Cystobacter fuscus: one gene and its partner. The protein of the gene in region 1 binds, or shares a complex with, the protein of each later gene. Links are inferred from orthologs where the notes say so. Each region holds a gene or a part of one and is shown in the gene's direction. Other genes may lie near its edges.

Region 1 (3,490 bases):
CAAGTCCACGGGACGACGGCGCGCCTCCTCGAGCGCGTCGAGCCATGCCTCCACCCGGTGGAAGCGACCATGGATGTCTCCCACACCAACCACCAGGAGTGAGTCCGGAGCCATCGTGCCCACCACCCTGCCCGGCCATCCACGCCCTGTCGAGATCCATCCCCAGGCCTTGTGTCAGATCGTGTTCAGGGTGTGGGAGCGCTGCCCCGTCCGCCTGCCCTGCCCTCTGGCGGGCCCCTGGATTCGGGTTGAAACACGAACCGTTGAGGACCATCCCAACCCGTGCGCGCGCCCACATTCCCCCCACTGCGCGCCCTTTCAGTGCTAGACCGCGCCCCTATGTCCGAGCCCGACACCCTCTCCATCCGTGGAGCCAAGGAGCACAACCTCAAGAACATCTCCCTGGACATCCCCAAGAAGAAGTTGGTGGTGTTCACCGGCGTCTCCGGATCCGGGAAGAGTTCACTCGCGTTCGATACCCTCTACGCCGAGGGGCAGCGGCGCTACGTGGAGAGTCTGTCGGCCTATGCCCGGCAGTTCCTCGGACAGATGGAGAAGCCCCGGTACGACACCATCCGCGGCCTGTCGCCCACCATCTCCATCGAGCAGAAGGCGGCCAGCAACAACCCCCGCTCCACCGTGGGCACCGTCACCGAGGTGCATGACTACCTGCGCGTGCTCTACGCCTCGGTGGGTGTGCAGCACTGCCCCAACTGCGGCCAGCGCGTGGGCAAGCAGAGCGCCCAGCAGATCGTCGACACGCTCATGGGCTCGCCCGCGGGCACCAAGGCCATGGTGCTCGCTCCGGTGGTGAGCAACCGCAAGGGCGAGCACAAGGACATCCTCACCGAGGCGCTCAAGCGCGGCTTCTCTCGCGCGCGCATCGACGGCAAGGTGAAGAGCCTGGAGGAGAAGATCGAGCTGGACAAGAAGTCCAAGCACGACATCGCGCTCGTCATCGATCGGGTCACCATCAAGCCCGAGGGCAAGCAGCGGCTGACGGACTCGGTGGAGACGGCGCTGCGCGAGGGCAAGGGCCTGCTCATCCTCACCAACGAGACGGGAGACCCCGCGAGCGACCGCGTCATGAGCGAGCTCAACGCGTGCCACGCCTGCGGCCTGTCCTTCGGCGAGCTGACGCCCTCCTCGTTCTCCTTCAACAACCCGCTGGGCATGTGCTCGGACTGCAACGGCCTGGGCACCAAGGCGGAGATGGACCCGGAGCGCATCGTCCCGGACGGCTCGCGCACCATCCGCGAGGGCGCGGTGGAGCCGTGGGCCAACAGCATGAACCGGGGCGAGGGCTGGACGGCGGACTTCGTGGACAGCCTCGCCAACGCCTTCGGCATCGACCTGGACACGCCCTACGCGAAGCTGCCCGCCAAGGCGAAGAAGATCCTCATGTACGGCGTGGACGGCAAGAGCTTCAACGTGAAGTGGGGCGATGGCGGCAACTACGAGATGGAGTGGGAGGGGCTCGTCAACAAGCTGATGCGCAGCTTCAAGACGACCACCTCCGAGGCCGCGCGCACCTACTACCAGAAGTTCTTCAGCGACAAGCCCTGCCCCACGTGTGACGGCGCGCGCCTCAAGCCGGAGAGCCGGGCGGTGAAGGTGCATGGCCGCTCCATCGTGGAGCTGAGCCAGCTGACCATCGGGGACGCGCTGCGCTGGCTCAAGGAGCTGAAGCTCACGGAGACGGAGCGGAAGATCGCCACCGAGCTGCTCAAGGAGATCCGCAGCCGCCTGGGCTTCCTCGTGGACGTGGGCCTGAACTACCTGACGTTGGATCGCACCGCGTCCACGCTGTCTGGCGGCGAGAGCCAGCGCATCCGGCTCGCCTCGCAGATGGGCAGCGAGCTCACGGGCGTCATCTACATCCTCGACGAGCCGTCCATCGGCCTGCACCAGCGAGACAACGGCAAGCTGCTCGGCACGCTCAAGCGCCTGCGCGACCTGGGCAACTCCGTCGTCGTGGTGGAGCACGACGAGGAGACGATGGAGGAGGCGGACTACCTGGTGGACTTCGGCCCCGGCGCGGGCGAGCTGGGGGGCCAGGTGGTGGCCGCGGGCACGCCGGCCGAGGTGATGGACAACGAGAAGAGCCTCACCGGCGCGTACCTCTCCGGCCGCAAGGAGATCGAAATACCGTCCCAGCGCCGGGCTCCGGGCAAGAACAAGGTGACCATCCAGGGCGCCCGGGAGAACAACCTCAAGGACGTGACGGTGGACATCCCCCTGGGCCTGTTCGTGGCCGTCACAGGCGTGTCCGGCGCGGGCAAGTCCACGCTCATCAACGAGATCCTCTACCCCGCCGCGGCGCGCGCGCTCTACGAGAGCCGGGAGGTGCCGGGCAAGCACAAGGCGGTGCTCGGGCTGGAGAACCTGGACAAGGTCATCGACATCGACCAGCGGCCCATCGGGCGCACGCCGCGCAGCAACCCGGCGACGTACACGAAGCTCTTCGACAGCATCCGCGAGGTGTTCGCCCTGACACCGGAGGCGCGCGCGTTCGGCTACACCGCCGGGCGCTTCTCCTTCAACATCAAGGGCGGGCGCTGCGAGGCGTGCGAGGGAGATGGCGTGAAGCTCGTGGAGATGCACTTCCTCGCGGACGTGTACGTGCCGTGCGAGGTGTGCGGCGGCAAGCGCTTCAACGAGGCCACGCTCCGGGTGCGCTACAAGGGCAAGAACATCGCCGAGGTGCTCGACATGAGCGTGCGCGAGGCGATGCAACTGTTCGCCGCGCACAAGGACATCATGCGCGTGCTCCAGACGCTGGAGGACGTGGGCCTGGGCTACATCCGGCTGGGGCAGAGCTCGCCCACGCTGTCGGGCGGCGAGGCGCAGCGCATCAAGCTGGCGCGGGAGCTGGCGCGCGTGGCCACCGGCCGCACGCTCTACATCCTCGACGAGCCCACCACCGGCCTGCACTTCGAGGACATCCGCAAGCTCTTGCAGGTGCTCAACCGGCTGGTGGAGGCGGGCAACACGGTGCTCGTCATCGAGCACTGCCTGGACGTCATCAAGAGCGCGGACTGGGTGATCGACATGGGCCCCGAGGGGGGAGCGGCCGGAGGACAGCTGCTCGCCACGGGGACGCCGGAGCAGGTGGCCGAGGTGAAGGAGAGCCACACCGGGCGCTACCTGAAGTACGTGCTGACGAAGAAGCGACGCCACCGCGTGGGCCAGCGGCCCCCCGAGGTGGCGTCTCCCGCCGCCTAGCACGCGTCAGCGGCGCGCCGACCCACCCACCGCCCGCGCCGCGTACCGGACCAGCAGCTCCGGCGTGAAGGCGGGACAGCCCACGCCGTTGTCCTTCAGGACCGTCTGGGTCTGCTCGCAGCCGAGGATCGCCACGCGGTCGCGCGCCAGGCGGTCGAGGATCGTCCTTCCGTCCTCGGCGTTGGGCGTGAAGAGCGGACGGACCGGGGCGAGCGCATTGGGCTCCCGCCGGTCGATCGCGCCGAGCAGCATCCGCAGCCACTCC
Region 2 (4,215 bases), 1.9 Mb from region 1 along the record:
CCTCAACAGATCGACGCCCTCGTGGCGTACGTCCGCGGGTTCCAGAAGAGCTGATCCGCCCGGGGCTGAATATCTCCGTGGACCCCGGCGTCCTCGCCGGCCAGGAGGCACACCCATGCGCACGCTGACCTTTGCCCTCGTCTCCCTGCTCGCCCTGACCTTCGCCTCGCGGTTGTCCGACCGCTCGGCCGCTCGCCCGGGCCCGGCGGACGCCCAGCCCACGGGCACCTCGCTGTCCAAGGGCGGTGGGAACGGTGAAAAGGACGGGGGGAGCGGAGGGGATGACGACGACGAGGACTTCCACGTGGTGCACGCGTAGGTGGTCGGACGCCTGGGACTCTGGGTGACCTCCACCCATCGCTTCCCGCGCTCTTCCGTTGACCCCCCGGAGTTCGGCTCCTAATTACCGGAAGGCGCTTGCTCGCACCTCCGGATGGACACTCCTTTTACCCAGAAGCTTGATGCGGAGGGCCTCCGAGCGCCTCCAGTGGCCGGTGACCCCGTGGCGCGCGTCGTGGAGCTGCTGCGCCCCGGCCAGCGCGTCCGTACCCAGGGACTGCAGGGGGCGGCTCGCGGCCATGCGCTCGCCCGGCTGCTACGTACCCTCAAGGCGCCCCTGGTGTGCATCGCTCCCGACGAGGAGGCCGCGGACGCCCTCGCCCACGATCTCGCCTTCTTCCTGGGAGGCCCGGGCACGCCCCGCGAGCCCCGCGTCCTGCGGCTCCCCGCGGACGAGATCCTCCCCTACGACGAGCTGTCCCCGGACGCGGACGTCGTCGCGGACCGGCTCGGCGCGCTCTTCCACCTGAACCAGGGCACGCGCTTTCCCGCGCTCGTGCTGTCCCTGCGCGGGCTCTTGCGCAAGGTGCTGCCCCCCAAGGTGATGAAGGAGCTGTCCGAGCGGCTGTCCGTGGGTCAGGACTTCGATCGCGACGAGCTGGCGCGCAAGCTCGCCAACATGGGCTACCAGTCCAGCCCCCTCGTCGAGGACCTGGGCACGTTCTCCGTGCGCGGCGGCCTCGTCGATATCTTCGGCCCGCTCCACGACAAGCCCATCCGCATCGAGTTCTTCGGCGACACCATCGAGTCCATCCGCGTCTTCGATCCGGAGACCCAGCGCACCGTGGACTCGCTCAAGGAGATCATCCTCCTGCCCGCGCGCGAGGTCATCTTCTCCGAGCAGACGCGCGGACACGCCGAGGCGGCCGCGCGCGCCGTGGCCGATCGCATCAACCTGCCCACCACGAAGCTGCGCGAGCAGCTCGACGCCCTCCACGAGGGACTGCCCGGCTTCGGGCTCGAGGGGCTCCTGCCCGGCTTCTTCCCGGGAGGACTCGGCACCGTCTTCGACTACCTGGCGCAGTGGAGCGCCGAACCGCTCTTCTACCTGGATGATCCGCTGAGCCTCGAGCGCGCCGCCGAGGACCTGTGGGCCGACCTCGCGCGCGCGTCCCAGTCCGCCAACGAGCGCCAGGAGCTCACCCTGCCCCCCGAGGAGCACTTCCTCACCCGGGAGCAGGCCGAGCAGCGGCTGCGCGCCTTCCGGGTAATGGAGGGCGGAGGCCTGTCGCTCTCCCAGGGCGAGCCCCCCGTGCTCTTCCCCTACGGCACGACGCAGGACGTGCGCGAGGCCATCCTGGCGCACCACGGAGAGGAGGGCGCGCTCACCCCGCTCATCGAACGGCTCCAGCGCTGGAGAGACAACCACATCCCCTGCGCCGTGGCGTGCGGCACTCTGAGCCAGGCGGACCGGCTCAAGCGCCTGCTGCTCGACCGCAACGTCATGGTGCGCGTGCACACCGAGCCGCTCGCGGACGCCGCCCGGCTCTACGATCCCGCCATCTCCGCCCATCTCTTCACGCTCGAGGTGAGCCACGGCTTCGTGGACCCGGGAGCCGGGGGCTTCGCGCTGCTGTCGGACGAAGAGATTTTTGGAGCCCGCTCGCGCCGCCGTGCGCGGCGCTCCAAGAGCCTGGATGCCTTCGCCGCGGGCTTCAAGGATCTCAAGGAAGGCGACCTCATCGTCCACACCGACTTCGGCATCGGGCGCTACCAGGGCCTGACGAAGATGCAGGTGAACAACGTGCCCGGGGACTTCCTCGTGCTCGAGTACGCGGGCAAGGACAAGATCTACCTGCCCGTGGGGCGCATGCGGCTCATCCAGAAGTTCACCGGAGGCGACCCCGCCCAGGTGACGCTGGACAAGCTGGGCACCACGTCCTGGGAGAAGACGAAGAAGAAGGTCAAGGAGCAGCTGCTCAAGATGGCGGCGGAGCTGCTCAACATCGCGGCGGCGCGCCGAGCGCACCCGGGCCACGCCTTCACGCCGCCGGACCGTTACTTCGCCCAGTTCGAGGCGGACTTCGAGTTCGAGGAGACACCCGACCAGGCCAAGGCCATCGAGGACGTGCTCGCGGACATGCAGAAGAGCGAGCCGATGGACCGGCTGGTCTGCGGTGACGTGGGCTATGGCAAGACGGAGGTGGCCATGCGCGCCGCCTTCAAGGCCACGTTGGATCGCAAGCAGGTGGCGGTGCTGGTGCCCACCACGGTGCTGGCGCAGCAGCACTACCTGTCGTTCAAGAAGCGCTTCAAGGACTACCCCGTCACGGTGGAGGTCATCTCCGGCCTGAAGAAGCCCGCCGAGGTGCGAGAGCTGCTCAAGCGCGCCAAGGAGGGCAAGGTGGACGTCCTCATCGGCACGCACAAGCTCCTGGGCGGGGACGTGGCGTTCAAGGACCTGGGGCTCTTGGTGGTGGACGAGGAGCAGCGCTTCGGGGTGAAACACAAGGAGCAGATCAAGCGGCTGCGCTCGCAGGTGGACGTGCTGACGCTGTCGGCCACGCCCATTCCGCGCACGCTGCACATGGCGATGTCGGGCGTGCGGGAGATGAGCATCATCGCCACGCCGCCGCAGGACCGGCGCGCCATCCGCACCTTCGTGATGAAGTACGACCCGGCCACCATCAAGGAGGCCATCGAGCGGGAGATCGCCCGTGGCGGCCAGGTCTTCTTCGTGCACAACCGCGTGGAGTCACTGCCCGCCACCGAGACGCGGCTGCGCGAGCTGGTGCCGCAGGTGAGCATCGGCGTGGCGCACGGGCAGATGGGCGAGGGGCAGCTCGAGAAGGTGATGCTCGACTTCACCGAGAAGAAGTACCAGGTGCTGTTGTGCACGAGCATCATCGAGAGCGGCATCGACATCTCGAGCGCCAACACGATGATCGTCGACCGGGCGGACACGTTCGGGCTGGCGCAGCTCTACCAGTTGCGCGGACGCGTGGGGCGCTCGCGCGAGCGTGCCTATGCGTACCTGCTGGTGCCGGCGCGCAAGACGGTGACGAAGGACGCGCAGCGGCGGCTGGAGGTGCTGCAACGCTTCACCGAGCTGGGGGCGGGCTTCTCCATCGCCAGCCATGACCTGGAGATCCGCGGTGCGGGCAACCTGCTGGGTGCCGAGCAGTCGGGCTCCATCTCGGCCATCGGCTTCGACATGTATGCGCAGTTGCTCGAGGAGGCGGTGTCCGAGGTGCGGGGCGAGCCACCCCAGGTGAGCATCGAGCCCGAGGTGACGCTGCCCATGGCGGCGCTCATTCCGGACGACTACGTGGCGGACGTGCACCAGCGGCTGGTGTTCTACAAGCGCTTCAGCCAGGCGGGCACGCCAGACGAGGTACAGGACCTGCGCTCGGAGCTGGTGGACCGCTTCGGCGAGGCGCCGGACGAGGTGGACAATCTCTGCGAGCAGGCACTGGTGAAGATCGACATGCGCGAGCTGCGCTTGCGTGGGTTGGAAGGTGGACCGGGCCGACTGTCGGTGATTCTGGGCGGAGACGCGCTGCTGGATGGAGCGAAGCTGCTCGCGCTGGTGCAGAAATCCAAGGGCTACTACCGGCTCACTCCGGACATGAAGCTGCTGGTGAAGCTCGGCGCCGAGGTGAAGGGCCCCGCGCTCATCGCCGAGGCCAAGAAGGTGATGCGCGACCTCTTCACCTGCGCCCAGCCGCAGCATTAGGGCTATGCTCGCGCATGCGCCTGCTCCGTTTGAGTGGCTCTCCCACAGGTTGTGGGATTCCCATGCGCTCGTTCGACTGGCTTCACGAGGGTGGCCGTCCTATCAGCGGCTGCGGAACCACATGAAATGCGGTGGAGCCACTCAAACGAGGCAGGATCAGTTCCTGGAGGGCGGCGCCAATGAGGCGTACGCATGGCCAG

The links.
Region 2: the proteins of uvrA (region 1) and mfd are in contact, whole or in part, in a crystal structure (PDB 4DFC), measured with the Escherichia coli proteins. The link is inferred for Cystobacter fuscus from one-to-one orthologs.

The regions. Positions count from the first base shown.
Region 1 is NZ_CP022098.1:3,596,493-3,599,982, reverse strand. The notes cover bases 1-3,425. They hold uvrA (excinuclease ABC subunit UvrA), read left to right. Parts: upstream 1-339; coding sequence 340-3,225; downstream 3,226-3,425. Other genes in these bases: CYFUS_RS14860 (thioester reductase domain-containing protein), read right to left, coding at 3,232-3,425; CYFUS_RS14870 (metallophosphoesterase family protein), read right to left, coding at 1-114. Outside these bases: more of CYFUS_RS14860, read right to left, coding at 3,426-3,490. UniProt on the Escherichia coli protein: The UvrABC repair system catalyzes the recognition and processing of DNA lesions. UvrA is an ATPase and a DNA-binding protein. A damage recognition complex composed of 2 UvrA and 2 UvrB subunits scans DNA for abnormalities.
Region 2 is NZ_CP022098.1:1,661,353-1,665,567, reverse strand. Bases 66-4,215 are described here. They hold mfd (transcription-repair coupling factor), read left to right. Parts: upstream 66-433; coding sequence 434-4,015; downstream 4,016-4,215. Other genes in these bases: CYFUS_RS06950 (hypothetical protein), read left to right, coding at 116-319. Outside these bases: CYFUS_RS06955 (c-type cytochrome), read left to right, coding at 1-54. UniProt on the Escherichia coli protein: Couples transcription and DNA repair by recognizing RNA polymerase (RNAP) stalled at DNA lesions. Mediates ATP-dependent release of RNAP and its truncated transcript from the DNA, and recruitment of nucleotide excision repair machinery to the damaged site.